One region of the Salipaludibacillus sp. CF4.18 genome, then DNA from elsewhere that is predicted to be linked to it. Evidence: riboswitches for the same ligand, from Rfam matches in the RefSeq annotation. Region 1 holds a riboswitch; each other region holds the start of a gene.
What was found. Region 1 has a riboswitch for cyclic di-GMP ahead of ACHABW_RS07550 (flagellar assembly protein A). Riboswitches for the same ligand answer to the same signal wherever they lie in the genome.

Region 1 (6,953 bases):
GCCACTAAAGTTGGCAACTATCGGGTTGAAATTTTTGTTGGTGGGGAGTTTGTCGGAGAAGAAAGATTCACAATAACGATGGAATAACGGTATCATCCTAAGAAAAACGGCATAGCCGTCTTTTATTAAATACAGCGTCAGCTTCCACCGCAAGTATCAAGGGTGGGTTTCCCTTGATACTTGCGTGTGGAGGTAGCTGCCCATTTTATATATTAAAAGGTTGTGTTAAAGAGGTATTGTATACCTCTTTAACACAACCTCATTTGTTTTTTAGCTAATCGTCGTTCCATTCGGAACTTCTTCATCAATATTTAATAATACAACATCGCCTTTTTCAGGCGTTCCACCTATGACTAGCACTTCTGAAGCATAACCTGCAATTCTCCGTGGCGGAAAGTTCACGACAGCCACCACTTGTCGGCCTACCAAGTCTTCCGGCTCATAACGCTTTGTAATTTGAGCACTCGACTGTTTAATCCCTAAATCTTCCCCGAAATCAATTCTCAGTTTAATTGCTGGTACTCTAGCCTCTCTAAAAGAACTTGATTCGATGATCGTTCCCACTCTCATATCTAATTTCATAAAATCCTCAATGGAAGCTGTTTCATTTATCTCAGACATTTTCTCACTCCTAATCATTACATTATTTAAATTGCAATCTTTTACAATAATACATTGTAGCTATATTGTTTAGCAAACATCGTGACTTTAGTTTCAAATACTAGACAAAAGGGGAAAAAGTAACTATCATGGCACCAATGTCCTTCCTTTGCATTTATTTGGATTTTTAAAATTAGATTTACACTAAGAAAGGGGGTCGTCCGCTATCATGGATGACACTACTACATGAAAAATTATGAGTATGAAACAAAAAAACCCAATATTGTTTTCTATATTTCTGCACCACTAGTTTTCCTTTTTGTACTATGGGGATTTTTTGGACCTGAATCTCTAGAAAACCTTTCAGGGATAGCATTAGGTCTTACTCTCGATAATTTTGGGTGGTTCTACATGCTATCGACTGCCTTTTTTATCGCTTTCGTTTTATTCTTGGCAGTCAGCCCTTTCGGAAAACTTAAATTAGGGAAACCACATGAAAAACCAGAGTATAAGTTTTTAACATGGCTTGGCATGCTCTTTTCTGCTGGAATTGGTGTTGGTTTCGTTTTCTGGGGCGTGGCAGAACCTGTTCTCTATTTCTTCGATCCACATCCAGACTACGTTGGTGCGTCTGAAGGGGTTAGAGCCGCCGCAGGTCTGCGATACGGAGTTTTCCACTGGGCATTACATCCGTGGGCTATCTTCTCGCTCGTAGCTTTGACGTTAGCTTATGTACAATATAGAAAGGATCAACCGGCATTAATAAGTTCTGCTTTCCAGCCTATTTTAGGTGATAAAGCACACGGTCCTTTCGGAAAAGCAATCGATACATTGGCTGTTCTGGCAACTGCTACCGGTGTTGCTACGACATTTGGGCTAAGTGCGATGCAAATTACCGGGGGTCTATCCTATCTTGTTGACTGGATCCCAAACAACTCTACAACTCAATTTACGGTTATTGCAATTGTTACCGTTTTATTTATCTTTTCAGCTGCAACCGGAGTTAACAAAGGAATTAAGATTTTGAGCACCCTTAACTTAACCGTGGCAGCAATTTTGCTAGTTTTTGTGCTTGTATTTGGTCCAACTCTTTTTATAGCACAAAATTTTGTGACTACCATCGGCAGCTATATTACTAACGTCACCCAAATGAGTTTAGACTTAAACCCGTTTGGAGATGGTGAATGGTTGGGAAGCAACACTATTTTCTTCTGGGCCTGGCACATTTCATGGGCTCCATTTATGGGTATTTTTATCGCAAGAATTTCTCGTGGCCGAACCATCCGAGAATTCATTGGAGGCGTATTAATTGTTCCTTCTTTATTAGCAGCACTATGGTTCACAGTTTTTGGCGGAACAGCTTTAGATATGATATTAAATGGAAATGAACAAATTGGTGATTTAGTCACGAACGAAGTTGAAGTGGCATTGTTTGCAACGCTTAGCGGACTGCCTTTCAGTGGAATTATGAGTACTTTAGCTGTATTACTAATTCTCGTTTTCTTTATTACTTCTGCCGATTCTGCCTCTTATGTTTTAGGTGCAATGACAAGCGGTGGCAGTCTAAGTCCTAAGCTATCCGTTAAAGTTATTTGGGGCTTTTTGATCGCTGGTACTGCAAGTGTTCTTTTAATCAGCGGTGGATTGGAGGGCTTACAGACCGCCTCCATTGTCGCAGCTCTGCCATTCGCTCTCATCATGATTGTGATGATTTTCTCACTCCTGATTATGATGGGACAAGATTTAAAAGCGGACAAAATTCTAAAGAACAAACGTCATACTCGCCAAGTAAAAGATGAAGTCTATGGCGGAATGCAAGAAAATATCTATGATAACTTCAAAGAAGAAGCGTACGGCGATATGAAAGACGACATTTATGAACAGGTAAAAGATGAAGTGTACGATGATTTCAGAGAAGAGGCATATAAAGATATTAAAACCGAAGTATACGACCAGGTTAAAGATGAAGTATATGATGATATTAAAAACGAGGTGTACGAGGAATTTAAAGAAAAAATTTATCAAGATCTTCGAAAGGATCTTGGCGATCAATTATCTGACGACTTTTCTCCTTCGGAAGAAAAGAAAACTGTAAAAGATTCACACAAAGATAATCCTGATAGTAAGAAATAAGCATACTAATGAAATGGAGTATGATATTAAGCTAAGAGTATTAAAAAGGGCACTCAAATGAATTTCACTTGAGTGCCCTTTTTCATTTAAATGAACTTCATCACCTGACTGCCCAGAAACATTCCAATCAGAAAAGCAATCATAGCTCCTCCTATGGATAAACTTACATATGTAATAAACTCTCGCTTTTTTTGTTTCTGTAATAAGGTCACGGCTTCTACACTAAACGTTGAAAATGTCGTGAATGCTCCGCAGAATCCAACTGCGAAAACTAAGAAAGGAAGATCATCATAAACTATCTGAGGAACTTCCTGATATACCCCTCCGAAAAATAGACCAAGAAATAAGGAGCCGAGTATATTCACCATAAGCATCGCTGTTGGTATACTTCTCTGTTTTAGGTGCGACTTCACCCACGCTCCAAGCAAATACCTGCATGAGGCGCCTAGTCCACCTCCTAATGCAACAAGCAGGATGTTCATGACCATTCCCTCGATTCCTTCTTAACACTTCTATTAGCAAGGTACTGCCCTATCATCAATCCAATAGCGGCAACAAACATCCCGCCGAATAGTGATATGAGAAGATAAGTCGCCAATGATCCCATTGAATCGGTCCCGCCTAAGAGCACAGCATCTGCCGCTAAGGTCGACATCGTCGTAAACCCCCCACAAAAACCAACACCAATCCCTTCTTTCAAAACAGGTACGATTACCTTCACAAGTGTCCATCCTGTTAATGTCCCTAACAATAAACTGCCTATGATATTTTCAATAATCGTTCCTACAGGAAACAGGAGGGTCGTCGTTTGCATATTTATCAAATATCTTAACAATGTCCCTAAAGATCCACCAAGAAAAACAGAAAGAACCACCCATCCATGTTTTTGCATCATCCCGAACGCAACCTTTCATCTTCTCTTTCATTATCATCGCATAAAGCATTTCTCAATATCAAATTAATTGTTGATAATTAAACGGGGGGTGGGGTCGTAGTATTGATTATTTTATGTTTTCAAAAAAATATATATTTAGATCTTATTTAAGTTTATAATAAAAGTAATTAGACGTTATTTACCAATTTGAATTTAACACCTTTAAACAAAAGACTGACGATAACGGCAAATCTATTGAAAAATAGAGACGCAAAGCTACAGATCTAACGGACTAATATAAATGTATGTCTTATGATGGCTGAGCTACCGAAACAGGATAATCCCTGTTTCTTAACCATAATAATATGGAAAGAGGCGGTGATAACCTTGACTCAATCATTAGTATTTCAAGGGAAAAATAGAGATTCCGTTGTTAAAAAGGCTCTCTACGAACTTCAATTACAAGAAGATGATGTAGAAATCAAAGTAATAGATTCCGGTTCCAATCGTTTATTTGGACTCAGTAAATCAAAAGTGAAAATAGAAGTAGTCATTAAAGAAAAAAATTCAGAAATACCAGAAAAGGAATTGAACTGGGAAGAGCTGCTTAAACAAGAAATCCATGACCAAAGCACTCCTAGCACTCACGCCACCGCTAACATTTCACAAGTGAATCTACTTGGAAAAGCATGGATTAAAGATGGAAACTTGTATTTTAAAGATTCAGATACTGCAAAACCAATCATAGAGCCGACAGAATCACTTCAAGTGAAGAAAAACGGGGAAATCATTAAAGAGAAAACCTTTCTCTCACAAGGTGATTCCATTACATTTGAATTAACCCCAAAAACTGTAGAAACAGCTTGGTCTCTTAAGGTTAATCAAGAGACACAGACTGTCATCCTTTCTATTAAGCCCGGATATTATTTGATTCCTTATATACCGGATCATCCACCCAATGAAAAGATAACTTTACTGCCAAAAGAAAGAAAGCAACCGAATAATCAATTGATGGAAGAAGATGTATTTGAACAATTAGCCAAAATGAAAGTCATTCATGGCATTGAAACTAATAAAATTAAAGAAGCATGCTCTACGCTGGAGGAAAAAACCTTCGTCATTGCCGAAGGACTTCTACCAAAGCACGGTAAGCACGGTGAGGTTAATTTCACTATTGATACAAAGGAAAAGAAATTAAATTTTGCTGAAAATGTGGATGGAACGATGGATTTTAGAGAATCCATTTACATTCCCTCCATCGAAGAAGGGCAACTTTTAGGTACTGTTGACGAGCCCACTGGTGGCGAAGATGGTATCACAATCTATGGCGATGTTATGAAAGCGAAGCCGGGTAAAGCAGTTACGCTGAAAGTTGGCAGTGGCGTCTCTTATCTAGAAGAAGAGAATAAACTGATTAGTACGGAGAATGGTCGTCCAAAAATCGAGAAACTCGGTCAATTAGTTCGAGTATCTGTATTACCCAAACTTTTACATCACGGAGACTTAAATCTAGAACACGGAAACATTCATTTTGTGGGCGATGTAGAAATAACAGGGCACGTAAATGAACAGATGACGGTGGATGCAGAAGGATCTGCGTTTATTCACAGAAGTGTCCTTCACAGCATAATTCAGACGAGGAACTCCATTACCGTAGCCGGGAATGCCATATCTAGTTCTTTAATCGCGGGAAAAAACAGCCTTGTATTTGATCAAATGTACACACAATTGGAGCCATTTATTCTGGAGTTTCATCAATTTCAAACGATGTTAAAACAGCTGGTCAAATCACCACACTACCAACAAATAAAACCCAACAGTCAAGGATTAGGTCCTGCCATTCGAGTATTAATGGAAACAAAATTTAAAGACTTTTCTTTAAAGTGTAAAGCGATGATCTCTTTAATCAACGATAAACAAAACTTACTCGATCGGCGTTGGCAAACCTTTGCCGGTAAAATTTATAAAGGGTTACTCGTCTATCACACTAATGCATTTAATAACCTATCCGATCTTGAAACGTTTAGTGATGAAGTATACGAACTATTGGACATTTGTCAAAGTCCCTCCAATTCAGTCTCAACTATTAAACTTTTATATACAATGAATAGTGATATACATTGTAACGGGGATGTCCAAATTGCCGGAAAGGGCTCTATTCATTCAAAGATCCATGCTGACGGCGAAGTCACGATAAAAGGGAAACTAATGGGGGGTTATATTTTCGGGAAAAAAGGTGTACGGATTGAGAATGCCGGCTCTGAATCCGGAGTGAAAACAGTGATAGAAGTTCCAGAAGATCAAACAATTGAAATAAAACAGGCTTATACGGATGTTTTTTTGAGGATAGGACAGAAGCAACTTAAACTAACTGATACCAAGACAAATATAAAAGCCTACTTGAATAATGATCATCAAATAGTCCTTTATTAAACAACTATTTTTACCTTCAGTGAGAAACTTCGCTGAAGGATTTTTGCATAAATCAAAATAATGAGGTCTCCTATGAGAAAAGTGTATCGTCTTTTGTATTTGTTACTCGGTTATCATGGATGTTAGAAAAAATTACCACTCCCTTTCCGTGGATGATCGGCGAGCCTCCTCGAACAAACTGACGCTCTGCGGGTTCTTGCTTGGATCATTTTTCCAAAGGAGTCTCCATGAATTTTTCGTTTTTGCTCTCGTTTTCGACCTGCTACGACGGTAACACCTACCTCTTTTTTCGATTTCTAATCTCCTTCATCCTCGCCTTTTCTCTCGTTTTCAACGTGCTACTTTTGTAGGTGCTACGACGGTAGCAATGTTTTCTGCGACGAGTAACCGCAGGAGCACCTACCTTTTTTTCGACTTCTAATCTCCTTCATTCTCGCCTTTGCTCTTGTTTTCAACGTGCTACTTTGGTAGGTGCTACGACGGTAGCACCTACCTCTTTTCTAGACTTCCAATCTCCTTCATTCTCGCCTTTGCTCTTGTTTTCAACGTGCTACTTTTGTAGGTGCTACGACGGTAGCACCTACCTCTTTTTTCGACTTCTAATCTCCTTCATCCTCGCCTATGCTCTCGTTTTCAACGTGCTACTTTTGTAGGTGCTACGCGGAAAGCGTCCCCCTAGAGCAAATTCTAGCCTCTCCGTTCGTAGAAAAAAACAATCTCCAAAAAACCGATAACTTTATAAATTATGGTAAAAATAAACTTAAAATGCTGTCCCGTAAAGGTTTTAAAAAACCTTAAGAGACAGCATTTTGATTTTAATATCGATTTATCAATTACTGCAAATGAATTAGCAGTATTGTAAATCACTACTCTTCCTCATCTTTAACCTCAACTGTCCGAATTGTTTGATGAC
Region 2 (6,953 bases), on a different contig from region 1:
GTGCAACAGCTTTTTTTAGTTGTTCCAGGGGAGGTATGGGATGAATGAAATGATACTCTTCCTAGCTCTTATTGTATTGGTCGGCGTGATATTTGTTGGATTGAAGCTTATTAATAAGCCAACTCCAGCATATCAGACGGCAAAAGTATCATCAAATAAGAGTAGTAATTATAACTACAAGGAGGAATTTGCCATGGAAAAAGAAACAGAACAAGTAAAGGCAAGAGCAAAAGCAAAAGCTGCCGAATTAGCACAAATTGAAAAGGTAGTAAGTGCAGAAGTAGGAAATGAACTTACTCCACTAAAAAGCCAGTTAGATTCTGTTCAACAAGCGTTAACACAGCTTCAATCCAACGGCCAACAGCAGCAGCAACAGGGTGGAGGCTCGTCGGGACAAAATTCGTCGGGACAAAACCAACAAGCTCAAGCACTCAGGCAACAAGTACAGCAATTCACTTCTCAAACAGAGCAACAGCAGCAACAAACGTTACAACAGCTTCAACAATCATTACAGCAAGTAACGCAAACGTTAGGTGATGCTGAACAATCACTACAGTCTTTTAGTGTATTGAATCAAGTTAATGGTCAATTGCACCAAACCGAAAACCAGTTACAGCAACAAGGTCAGCAACAAGGTCAGCAACAATCACAGCAAGGGCAACAGCAGAGTGGTCAAAGTCAACAACCTCCTAGTCAATAACCTGTGACTTATGTAAATAAAATATGCAATTAAGAGAAGTAGCTGATGCTCGGACATCAGCTACTTTTGTTATTACCATAAATTAAGTGCCGATAAGAATTGTTATATGACTGTGTGTGTTTGTTCATTATCCTCTAAATCATCCAATGACTTTTTAAGTTTTTTAACACGGGTTATGACAAAACGACTTTTCGGTACAGTGGGCATTCGAGTCATACTATAGTTTAAATTTTGGTCGGGAACTGTGTATGTTATATTTTCGGTGAGATATTGAAAAAATGAACGCATGATCATGACAGTAACCCATTCACCGGCACATCGATGGCCAATATGATCACCACCACCTTGAGGAATGAAGGAAAAGGGACTGCCTTTCCAGTCCTTAAATCGCTCTGGTTTGAATTCATCTGGATGGTCCCAAATGTCAGGATGATGATTCGTGCCAAAAATATCTAAAATAACTAGCATGTTCTTTTTAAAATGATAGTTGTGCCAATAGAAACTCTTTTTTACTTTTGCTCCCATAGCTGGAGCAAATGGATAGAAGCGACGGACTTCCTGAGCAAACATGAGGCTGTAATTACTTTTGTTTTCCTTAAGACTAGAAATGGTTTCCGGATGTTCATGTAGCGCCATTGCACCAAAAGTTAGGTAATAGGCTGTTGCAACAATCGGACGAATGATATTATTCAATTCTACAGCAGCGATTTGTGCATCCAATTGTTTCCCATTAGGTTCACGGTGATGGGATATAATATATGCAGCTGTATTTGCCGGAGCTGGAATTTTACCAGAACGGACGTTTTTGACGATTCCTTTTAACCACTTTTCTTGACTTTCCCTAGCTTTTTTACCACTTCTGAATCGTGCAACCGAGCCGCCGAAGGAATCAACCATTTCGCCAAGCTCCCATGCGCGTTGTTTTACATCTTGATCACGCAGTGGAATTCCGGCCCACTTGCAGCCTGTTCGGGTTAAAACTTCTTTTATTTCTTCAAAGAATACTACGTTCTCCTTGGTTTCCCACTCAGCTACCTTTGAATCGAGTTCATTTACCGCTATCTTTCTGACATCCTCTAGTCTTTCCGGAGTCATCATAGATAGAAACATTCTTTTTCGTTGTTTATGAGCTTCATCATCTAGTCCATGAACTCCACCTTCACCTAGCAGGGACTTTTTAATAGGCGTGGGGACAGCATCTTTTCGCTTAAATAGGTTGTTGTTATAAAACATTTCCGCTGCTTCTTTACCGCCCATACAAATTACTTTTTGTCCCATAAGACGTGTTTCAAAGATATCGGATTCTAACTCTTTGCGGAGCCCAGGAAGAAAGTGAAATCCTTCTTTGATGAGAGCCAGTGTATTATCAATGCCTTGTGCTTTAGGAATCGGGGTCTTTACATTCATTAGTGGAAAACTCCCTTTATCGTAAATAATTTTGAGACTCTGATGCTCTCTTTCGAAAACAATAATCTTCTAAGTATTATCCCCAACTTTGCCAGAATTATTTCTACTATATTCCTTTTAAAATTTTACTAAGTATGTGATTAAGTTTTCATAATTCTAGTTCGATTAAGATCTCTAATGAAACTGCATAGAGTCAATCTTGATAAACGTCTAAGGAGATGTACGTTAAAAAAATCAGCAAAAAAGGATAGACAGTTGAATGGATCATAACTGTCTATCCTGTAGTTTTATATCTGAATGCTTTGTATCTTTATAAAACCTAAAGCTTCCTGAATTCTTTCTGAAGAAAATGGCTTAACGATTTAGTCTTTCGCACCCGCTTGAATGGCTTCAACAACCATGCCTTGCTGACCCATCGCTGAACACATTATAACTAGTGCATTACCATCCAGTTTTTTAATTTCTTTTAGTGTATCTACACCATTTAACTCAGGCATAGTTATATCCATTGTGACAACATCGGGTTTTAATTCTTGATACTTTTCTATGGAAACCTGACCATTCTCTGCTTCACCTATTACTTCGTGACCAAGTTTAGTCAAAATATCTTTCAATTGCATTCTCATAAAAGCTGCATCATCTGTAAATAAAACACTTGCCATCTTTTTCGCCTCCTAAGTTTATCCCTATCTTTATTTACGGTTTCATTGTTGGAATTGCATCATAGTCATTTCAATAGATTAATCTAGTAAAAAGTAAATACTCATTGGTCCAACGCTTTCAAAGGAAACAGGTACGTGAAGTGCTTTTTTGTATCCTGTAAGTGTAGTATTCCCTTGAAATATAGTTGGTGAAGTGATATCTGTATTAACTCCTTGTTCGGTGATATTAGTAGACAATCTCCCGGCTATCATATTTCCTAACTCCCCGCTAAAAGAAAGTAGCATTTCTCCCTCAAGAGGCATGCCGAACATTGTTTGCCCGATTCCACCAAAGACTTCAGGATCTCCTGTTAATATCATTTTCCCTTTAAGGTCACCTGTAATTCCTATGAAGACACCATAATTCAAAGTTAGAACTTGTTCAGATAACTTTGCCTTGTGGAGTTCCAAATTTAACGGGACTACGCTCTTGATCGCATTAACTGTTCCATTCAATAAATTAGTAATATTTTGATTTTTTTCCGTTGTTAAGTTTGTCATATAATCACTGCTCCCCTTTTAAAGCTATGGTTGTACGGTCTTTTTACAATTAAGTATAATGACGCATGTAAAGTTAAGTATTTCGTTTATAAAAAATGAAAAATAGCTACCTAGTATAACTGTGGCAGCCATCTGAAAACCGTGGCGGCTAGGCTATCCTGGTAAAAGAAATAATTCCCATACTTTAGACCCTATGCTTTGCGTCCTACCCTTTCGAATAGTTTGCCTATATCAATACTAATATTATAATGTTAGTAGGACCTTTATCACCTGTCTTTTATAATATTACAATGATTTATCTCATATATCAACCTATTTCGACAAAACTTTATTTCATTGTACACATTTCGTATGGACTAGTAATTCTTATGCAATTGAAGAAGAGCACCATTAATAGAAGGATTTTACCCTAGGCTTGAAGTACTAAACTAAAGTCTCACAAGAGAAAACTTCGTAAAAAAAGATTCTCATAAGGCCATGATGCCCTTTTGAGAATCTTTGATTTTGTCTATTTTATTATACCTTGAGATTTAGCCATCTTTTTTACTACCTTAGGTGCTAACCAAAGCGTAGGAAGGAGAATAAGCGAAACAGGAACAGCGGTAAAAACAATAAATGACTGTAGGGCATTAATACTGCCTTCGCCTATGAATAGCAATACTGCTGCTACGGCTCCCATAGTTATTGCCCAAAACACACGAATACTTCTAGCAGGAGTATCATTTCCGGTTACTGTCATAGAGATACTGTACGCCATGGAATCAGTTGTCGTAGCAACAAATACAATACTAACAAATAAGAAAGCACTTGCTACCCATGTGCCGAATGGTAGTTGAGTTGCGATCGCAATCATTGTAGCCGGCATTCCGCCTTCATAGAGTGCATCTCCGATAGAGCCAGGGTTTTGAAGCTCGAAAAATATCCCTGATCCACCAACAACGGTAAACCAAAAATTGGTCACGAGAGGTGCAATAATAATGACAGCAAGGAATAACTCTCGAACAGTCCGTCCGTGAGAGATACGGCTAATGAAAAGCGCCATGGCAGGACCAAAACCAATAAACCAGGCCCAAAAGAAAATGGTCCAGTAGCCGAGCCAATCTCGATCCCCTCTGTATAAACTTAGTTCAAAATAATCTCCAAGATAGAGTCCAAAAGTACCAATGAAAGAGTCGAAGATAAAACCTGCTGGCCCTATGATTAAAATAAGGATCATCAAAGTTATTGTTAATATGATATTAAAACGACTTAGCCATTCGATTCCTTTATGAATGCCGGTTAGTGCAGATATGGCGGCAATGGTGACAAGAGAAAATATAATCACTACTTGCGTTAAGAATGTATTTGGGATACCAAACAATGACTCAAGGCCATAGGCTGCTTGAAGTCCTAAAAAGCCAATAGGTCCTATCGTTCCTGCAGCAACTGCTATGATAGAAAAAGCGTCTACTATTATACCTAGAATGCTGTTTTTTTTCATAATGCTGTCACCGAAAAGGGGATAAAGAAGCGTACGAGGTTTCATTGGCAACCCTTTTGAGTAGCCATACATCAAAACGACAACACCTAATGTACCTAATATTGCCCAACCGGAGAATCCCCAATCTAAGAAGGATTGTGCCAAGGCGGGTGAAATAGTAGCTTCTTGACCTGGAGCAATATCCCCATACATTGGCGGAGTCTCTAGAAAGTGGTACATCGGTTCTGCTGCTGCCCAAAAGACACCACCGCCTCCAAGAAGAGTGGTCATGATCATGGCTATCCACTTAAATGTACTCGTTTCAGGTTTTCCAGGCTCTCCAAGGCGCACATTTCCATATTTGGATACCATCATAACGGCAGCAACGATTAAATTAAGTAGCATAAATACTTGCCAAAAAGCACCAAAATAAGTTGCGGACCAGGCGAATGTTGACTCAACGAAATTAGCTATCCACTCGACTGAAATAAAAGAAGCGATCACAAATAAAACGAGTGAACCCCCGCTGATAAGAAAAACCGGCCATTCAATTTGTCGTTGTTTCAATATAAAGCCTCCTAAAGGTATGTATGTTTTTTAACAAGATAAGAATTTATAAAATTAGCAGCTACCTTCACGCCGCAAGTATCAAGGGAAACCCACCCTACTCGGGGCGGCGGAAGCGGATGCTGTATTTAATAAAAGACGGCTCTGCCGTTTTTCTTATAAGTAATTTAAAGCTTATTTACTCTACCACAACCCAATACGGAGAAACAATAGAATGAACAACCTTCTGTTTATTGTGAGTATTCTGTGAATTTATTTTCCTTGCTAAATACTATGGTAACAAAGGTTCCTCTGTATTATTTGGTGAAGCAAGAGATTTATGCAAAATTAAAAAGAATAAGATATAACGTGTGGTTTTTAGTAAGAAAAAGATTATTTAATGGAAGCTAGTGAAATTTTTATGAAAAACCTTAATTCATGTTTAATATATATAGATATAGGGAAGCACCTATATGAGGACGAGTATTTAAAGCCTGACCTTGATGAGAGATTTATATTTTCAGAAAAGTTGAATATCGTAAAGTAAGTTAACAAATGTAATGATTAAAAAAGAATAAAAAGTTCCAGCAGTAATGATGTAGACAATAGAGCTAACAGATGAGCTGGGAAGGGTGCTTACCCTTTCCAGCTCTTTTTTACGTTATTTAACTTTAATAGGGAGGCGCATGCCTAATTAGCATTAGGATATAAAATCTTTTTTTACTCTTAATTCACATAGCTAACGAAATATTTCTCCTGAAGTAAAATCCAATTATTTCCACAAGGGTAGGATTAAATTCCCTTGAATAATGGGTATGAATAAATTGTTATCTAACTCGTGAAGAATGAGGGAAGTAGCTTTTATTCAAAACTTACTTTTTAAAAAGTTTTCTATTAGGAGGCAGTAGTGATGGGCTGCAAATTTGAAGACTATTTAGTACTGTAGGATATTGTCAGGCACGTGGGATTAAATGATATCTTTTGGAGGTTTCCAATGGTTGAAAAAAATGAAGAACTAGAGGTTAAAAACAAACAAAAAGAAGTTTCCAGTTCTGTAAGTAAGGAATTACGTGATCATTTTGGAAGGGGTCCTGAGTCTGTTTTTGTAAGTTTAACACCCTGTGTAGTTGTGATCCATATCAGAAATTTTTTATCCCCAATAGAAAGTGTTCTTATGAAACAAGAGGGTCTTAAAGGAGTGGAATCTTTACGTGAGATTCTAATGAAAAGTGTTCTTCCTGAAATAAAAACCAAAATATCAGCTTCTTTCGATATCAAGGATTTTGAATTCTTTTATGATTGGAATATCGATCAAAAGTCAGGAATGATTATTGGAATTCACTGGGATAAAATAGATAGGCAAGAGATTGAGAAATCCTTTTATGGTGCAATGAATCAAGAGATTCGAAAAATAAGTGAAACTGCTGAAAAACAACCGGAGCATGTGTTTACTTATCAAGTAAATCCCAGAACGATTATTTCAGGCAGAGAAGGAATTTTGATTCGTATTGAAAAAGAGCTTATTAGTTTAGGTTCTGGTGAAACACTGCAAATTGCGAAAAGAAGATTAGAAAAAAGGTTACTTAATGAAGGAGAGTTTAACAAAATACTTGGGGTTTCGGTACAGGATATTTTTGTG
Region 3 (6,953 bases), on a different contig from region 1:
TTTAAAGACGATGCCTTGTACATCGTAAAAGGGATGAGTATTAGAATCCATGGTAATACTGTTAAAACAAATTTCCAATTTGCTCCCCAAATACTTCCGGAAAGCCAGACTGTCGCTTGCATGAAATCATTTGGATTCATTTTCAACTGGAAGATGATCAATCCTGCACCGAATGCTGCATTTATTCCAATTCCTACTAAAATTAATCTAGTCGGGGTCACGCCACCCTTCCAAGCAAGAGTATAGATAAGAAAAGCGGCAAAAACTCCACCAACTAAAGCGAAAATTGGCATCATAAAGATGGACAGCGTTCCAAGGGATGTCATTGACCCTTGAAAAAAGAATATAAAGATGACAACAGCAAGTCCTGCCCCGGCATTAATTCCTAAAATTCCCGGATCTGCCAAACCATTTTGTGAAACACCTTGCAGAATTGCCCCGGAAATTCCTAATCCCGCTCCTATTAATAAGGCAATCACCATACGTGGTAAGCGAAAATCAAATAGTACAAGCTTATTTTCAGCTGTGCCACTACCAAACAAGGTCTGAATAACTTCTAATGGAGCAATTTTTATGTGTCCCAAATTTAAACTTAGAAAGAACGTGGTTAAAATAAAGATAAACAATATTGCCATCACTATAAGTGGTTTCCTGTATGTATTTTTTAGAATTTCCATTAAAAGCCCTTCCCTTCTCTTCTAGCAAGATAGAGGAAAAATGGAACCCCGATCATGGCTGTGATCGCACCCACTGGTGTTTCAAAAGGAGGATTGATCATTCTCGCTCCTAAATCAGCTAAGACTAGCAACAATGCTCCCAGAACAGCTGCACATGGAATAATCCACCGATAATCAACTCCAACCAGAAATCTAGTAATATGAGGAATCACAAGACCAATAAAACCAATCGTACCAGCTACAGCAACAGCTGCACCTGTTAAAAGTAAAACGACTATTGTGCCAACTATTTTTACGTGGGCCGTTCGTTGCCCTAATCCTTTTGCCATATCGTCACCTAAACTGAGAACAGTGATCGAAGGAGCAACTAGCAGTGCAAGAATCAAACCTATAATTGCAACTGGAATCAATATCTGAATCATGACCCATCGCGTTCCAGCTACACCGCCAGCGTACCAAAACATAATATCCTGAGCGACGTTAAAATGAATCGCAATTGCTGTTGAGATCGATTGAAGTAAAGCTGTAACCGCAACACCAGCTAGCGCTAACTTAACAGGTGTTAATCCTCCTTTGGAAAAGCTACCAATCGTAAAAACAAGTCCGACGCCTAATCCCGCTCCTACAAACGACCAAATCATTAACCCTATATATGAGGTCCCTGGAAAAAAAGCAAACGCAATAGCGATCATGAATGCCGATCCCGCTGTAACACCCATGATTGAAGGGGAAGCAAGTGGATTTCTAGTCATTCCTTGCATAATTGCTCCGGAAACTGCTAAAAAAGCTCCGACTAATGCAGCAGCAATCACTCGTGGCATTCGTAATTCCTGGATAATTTGATGGGAAGTTAAATTAGGGTCAAATTCAAAGACACCCGTCCATACTGTTTTTAGATTAATATCAGCGGCCCCAAATGAAATCGAAAGGGCTCCCGATAAAACAAGGACAATCAATCCAACAAATAAAATAATTGTTGCCATAATAGGACGTGATGTTAATTTTTCACTTGGAGACTCTTGCTCATTCAATACCATATTTTTCATTCCTTTACTTCAGCCAGAATTAAAAATGGCTATACATTCATTAAATACTGATCTTTATTTTCTCAAATTAGTCAGAAATGAAAGCGTCTCTCTCTTCTTGTGAGAATGATTATCATTATACACCAAAATACTCTCTACTACATGGATTATTGTGAGAATTTATTTTGATATTTGTCCTATTGAATTGTCATTATATCTACTTTTAAAAAAACTCTTGCTATCGATAATGATAATCGTTATCATTATCTGAGTAAAGTACTTATCTATCCATTAGGAGGAATACTATCAATGAATAAACGTATACTTGGTTTTAGTATATTAGCACTTTCTTTAACACTTGTCGGGTGTGGAGAAAATAATGAAACTAGTTCCAACAGTGAGGAAACTGCTGAAGAGACTGTTGATGAAACTACGGAAAATACAGAAGCAGCTGGAACTTCCGATACTAGCACAGAAACAACATTAACCGATTCACTTGGAAATGAAGTTGTCATTCCGGCAAATCCAGAGCGAATTATCGCATCTTATTTAGAAGATTATTTGGTAGCACTTGGAGTTTCTCCAGTAGCGCAATGGTCAATTTCAGATGGTGCAGGGATTCAAGACTATTTACAGGAAGATTTACAAGACATACCTACGATTCCGTTCGACCTTCCTTTTGAAGCCGTTACTAGTTTTTCTCCAGATTTACTATTAGTCGGCTCAGCTGAAACTGTTGGTGACGGAAAATACGGTCAATATTCAAAGATTGCGCCGACTTATGTTGTTGGTACAGAAGACAGTGAAAATTGGCGCGAAGACTTGGTAGAAATAGCAAAAGTTTTAAATCTTAACGATGAAGCAGATCAAATATTGGAAGATTATGATGCAAAAGCAGAAGAATCCCAGGATATAATCAAGGATTCTATTGGAGAAGATTCTGTAGCCGCGGTCTGGCTTACTGGTGGTCAGCTCTTTATAGTTAGCGAAACGGCATCCAGTGGCGCTGTTATGTATGGAGATTTAGGTCTCGCTTCACCAGACGTTGTTAAGGAAATTTCTGAATCTGCTACCAGTGACTGGTCACCTATCTCTTTAGAAGAAGTCGCTCAGTTGGATACAGAACATCTCTTTTTAATTAGCAGTGAATTAGATGATAGCATAGAACTACTAGAAGATCCTTTGTGGCAAAATATTCCTGCCGTAAAAAATGATCAAGTTTATGAATACGAGTCAACTACAAGCTGGTTATACAATGGACCTGTTGCAAATGATCAAATTATCGATGATGTACTTGAAAGCTTAGTAGAGTAACGTCAACCTATAAGCAAGTGTCCACCTGTTCTAAGTAGAACTTGGTGGACACTTCTTCTGATAAAGGGATATAGTTCGAACAAAAGACGGGATAATTATATAAATTTCTTCGTAAAAAAGAGGTATTCTGCGAAAGCAGAATACCTCTTTTTTGTGAATCACACAATACCCATTCAACTAATTCAAGCTAGTTTGAGCAGTATACGTTTCAAGATATTTCTCGAAACCAGCTCTATCTGTAGGCTTTAAAAACAAATAACCTTGTCCAAATCTACAGTTGTATTTTTCTAACATTTCAACCTGACATTCATGCTCTATCCCTTCAGCAATCACCTCAAGATTTAAATTCAATCCTATATCCATAATTGTTTTAATCATCGATTCACTTGCCGAGTCCAAAATACCATCAATAAATGACTTGTCGATTTTAATCGTATCAATGGGAAGCTCTCTAAGAATATTCAAGGAGGAGTATCCCGTTCCAAAATCATCAATCGATGTCTTCACGCCAATCTTCCGCAATCCTTTTAACAATTCAGTAGACTCGGCTTTATTTTGCATCACACTTTCTGTGATTTCTAATTCTAAAAACTGAGGTTCAAGACCTGTATTTTGTAAAACACCTTTTACGGTTTCAAGGAAAGCGTTTTGCTGGAATTGCCGGACAGACACATTTACCGACACGCATAAAAGTGGAAATCCTGCCTCTTGCCATCTTTTGTTTTGTTTACAAGCTGTTTCTAAAACCCATTCTCCAATGGCAACAATTTGTCCCGTTTCTTCTGCTATAGAGATAAACTCAACCGGTGATACTGATCCAAGTTCAGTACTATTCCACCGTAAGAGCGCTTCCATACCAATAATTTCTCTTGATTGTAGATTAATTTTAGGTTGATACACAAGATGGAATTCGTTATTTTCCATTGCTTTTCTTAATTCACTATCAATTTTCATCTTTCGTACCATTATCTCATTCAATTTCGAATTGTAAAAACGGAATTTATTCCTTCCATTTCCCTTTGCCAAGTACATGGCGGCATCTGCATTTTTAAGTAACGATTCCCGATCTTCCCCATGCTCCGGATATAAACTTATTCCAATACTTGCTGTAACTGTCATTTCATGACCAGCAACACTAAAAGATTTTGAAAACTCTTTTAATATTTTTCTAGCTACTTTAATACAATTTTCCTCTGTAGCATCTGATAGAATGATAACAAATTCATCTCCACCTATTCTGTAAATCTCTGCATCATTACCTGTTGAACATTGTAACCGTACCGAAGCTAATTTTAACAGTTGATCGCCTATTTGATGGCCAAGCGTGTCATTTACAAGTTTAAATTGATCTAAATCAATCAATAACAAAGCAACTGTGCTGTCAATTTGTTTTGCGTTTCCCATCTGAAGTCCTAAATCGTGATGAAAACTTGTCCGATTATTCAGACCGGTTAATGAATCATGAAACGCTAAATTTCTGTATTCACTCATCAGATTCTTATTTTTCTTAATAATCGAGAGGTGCCGAATAATAATCATAAAGAAAATTATACTTATACCAATACTTAAAGCATTAAGCTCCCATTGGTAGCTTTGGGCAACTAGTACAATGAGAATTACCGCACTTATATATGGAAAAATAGGCTCTTTCTCTTTTACATAACTTTTTGTTTGTATATTATTATACGCGTGTTCCTGCTCAAAAAAGCTGGCAAACCCCATCAACATGACAGCAAATACCCATAATGGTTCGATAAAACCTCCTATCTCATAAGTCCCATGAATGGATATAAATGTATAACCTGTGTCAGCAATAAGTCTCACGGAAAATGCAATAATTATAATTTGAATCAGCTTTTTTTCAATACTATGTCGAGCAAGGTAATAGAGATACATTACAACAAACGCAATACTTAAGTTAGATATTTGAAAACCAATATTAATGATTGTCATCAAAAAGGAATTACTTTGAATAACGATGAGTGGTTCAATGAAATAATGAATACTGATTACAGAAGCAATCAACATAAAAACAGTGATATTAAATAAATACGGGTTATTTGCACCAAAGCCATTAATTATCTTCGTTTTATAAATTAATGCTGCTAAATAGAATATATACGCTAAGAGCCAGAGTAACCATGAAATATCAGGATAAGTAGTGTCCCCTATGGTAATTATGCCTAAAGTCCAGATCAAATTTCCTGAAATGTTTAGAAAGACACCAAAAATTAACAACAGCCAGAAATATCTTTGCGTCGTTCTATTCTTACGATATGCCTGATAAAGCCAGATTAAACTCAAGGTTCCTCCAATAAATGGAATAGAACTCGCTCCAAGTGCACCCATCCATTCGTTTTCTTTAAATAGATAATTCCACACGTAAAATAATGTGATGATAATGGTAATAAGCAGAGCGCCTGACTGTTTTTTAGTCATCATAATAGTTCCTCACATTCTCTCAAATGTATTAGTTAGTATGTAAACATGTATACAAAAAAGCTACTCCCTTATGGAAATAACTTCGTTCGTTATTCCTTTGGGAACCCAGCAACCATAGTGATCTCCTTAGGCCTGTAGCTTTGCGTCCTCACTTTTCAATGAGTTTGCCGGTTCAAAGAAATATATTTAAATATACACAGTTATATTTTACCATACAAACTCTTAGTAGACTAGTTATATTTAACTATTCAAAGTTTCAAATTAAACATATATTATATATCTAAAGAATTACATACTCGGCTTACTATCCAGTATTTCCGTTAATCGCATGGAACCTCTCGATGAGGAAGATAAAGTAGTGACAGCATAAAAATATCAAATAATTAGTTTCATAGAAAAAACTGCCCCATAATTCTGGAGCAGTTTTTCTGTATTCTATAGCGATTTGTTGTTTTTAAAGGTCCGCTTAGAGCGGATTCAAGCCTCTCCGTTCAAAGTAAAACAACAATCTCTAAAAACCAATGATTTTATAATTCTTGTAAGAAAAACCCGTAGTGTCTTCTTTATAATAAATCGTTAGCTTTCACGGCGAAACTGATCAATGATTTCACGATGCTGCATCACTATAACTAGGATTGGTCCGTATCAATCCTTCCGAGCTGAATTACCTCTTAAGCACTTTCACTAAAGTTCTAGTAAGATCCTTCTATTATATAGCAATGACTAATAATGGAAAGATTTAATGAGCAATCATCTCGTGCGCAATCTCGTGGCCATCCATGTCTGATGGGTAATAAGTCGGCCAGTTGGTAACTTCTTCTAGCAGTTCTTCGCGGTTGTCTCCCCAATACAGGTGATAGTGGTCCGATTTTGTAGGGGAAATAATATGATCACTGAATTGAATATACTGCGGCATATACTCAGATTCGTCCATCCGTTCAAAGATGAACCTAACGCCTCTATTTCCTGCATCGTACGTAAGAATTTCATACCCATCATACGAATACTCACTGGAATATGCCTCTCCATCTTCATGAAAGGTAACCGTGTCATCCTCGAAAACAATCCGGTCGACATTTGTTTCATAACCGACCTCATAATATTCTTTATATTCCTCCTCAGTCATATCCTCATCTTGCTCGGCTTTATGCGAGAAAACGTCATTCAGTTCACCATCCAGTAAGTAGAGGTAGACAGATTGCCAATCCCCTTCCAAATCAGAGAGGGAGCGATCTTCCACCTGCTCATCTTCAAAATACCCGTTGTAAATTTGTTCCGTTTCCTCATCATGATCGTGATCGTGATTGTTCTCATGATTGTGGTTGTTATCATCGTCATGATCGTGATTATTTTCATGATTATGGCTGTTCGAATTTGTCTCTTCCTCCGTTTCGGTAGTTTCAACTGTCTCAGAGGAGGAGCCGTTATTTTTTTCTTCGTCGGCGGATGCTTCTTCCGCAGAATTGGAAGACCCGCATCCTGCTGCTAAAAAAGC

Region 2: linked by a shared signal. The riboswitch ahead of ACHABW_RS09710 (chemotaxis protein CheX) and the one ahead of ACHABW_RS07550 (flagellar assembly protein A) in region 1 are both predicted to bind cyclic di-GMP.
Region 3: linked by a shared signal. The riboswitch ahead of ACHABW_RS23955 (putative bifunctional diguanylate cyclase/phosphodiesterase) and the one ahead of ACHABW_RS07550 (flagellar assembly protein A) in region 1 are both predicted to bind cyclic di-GMP.

The regions. Positions count from the first base shown of each region.
Region 1 is NZ_JBIMEV010000008.1:34,487-41,439, forward strand. Features, by position in the region: gene ACHABW_RS07525 (DUF2628 domain-containing protein) at 1-87, shown strand, start outside; gene csaA (chaperone CsaA) at 271-621, opposite strand; gene ACHABW_RS07535 (BCCT family transporter) at 847-2,733, shown strand; gene crcB (fluoride efflux transporter CrcB) at 2,820-3,221, opposite strand; gene ACHABW_RS07545 (fluoride efflux transporter FluC) at 3,212-3,628, opposite strand; cyclic di-GMP riboswitch class I at 3,843-3,939, shown strand; gene ACHABW_RS07550 (flagellar assembly protein A) at 3,995-6,040, shown strand; gene ACHABW_RS07555 (hypothetical protein) at 6,907-6,953, opposite strand, start outside.
Region 2 is NZ_JBIMEV010000011.1:92,839-99,791, forward strand. Features, by position in the region: gene ACHABW_RS09695 (hypothetical protein) at 41-700, shown strand; gene ACHABW_RS09700 (cytochrome P450) at 803-2,107, opposite strand; gene ACHABW_RS09705 (response regulator) at 2,470-2,769, opposite strand; gene ACHABW_RS09710 (chemotaxis protein CheX) at 2,848-3,309, opposite strand; cyclic di-GMP riboswitch class I at 3,450-3,546, opposite strand; gene ACHABW_RS09715 (BCCT family transporter) at 3,818-5,335, opposite strand; gene ACHABW_RS09720 (Na-translocating system protein MpsC family protein) at 6,309-6,953, shown strand, end outside.
Region 3 is NZ_JBIMEV010000079.1:7,751-14,703, reverse strand. Features, by position in the region: gene ACHABW_RS23970 (FecCD family ABC transporter permease) at 1-677, opposite strand, end outside; gene ACHABW_RS23965 (FecCD family ABC transporter permease) at 677-1,660, opposite strand; gene ACHABW_RS23960 (ABC transporter substrate-binding protein) at 2,012-3,016, shown strand; gene ACHABW_RS23955 (putative bifunctional diguanylate cyclase/phosphodiesterase) at 3,194-5,458, opposite strand; cyclic di-GMP riboswitch class I at 5,555-5,637, opposite strand; gene ACHABW_RS23950 (ZinT/AdcA family metal-binding protein) at 6,198-6,953, opposite strand, start outside.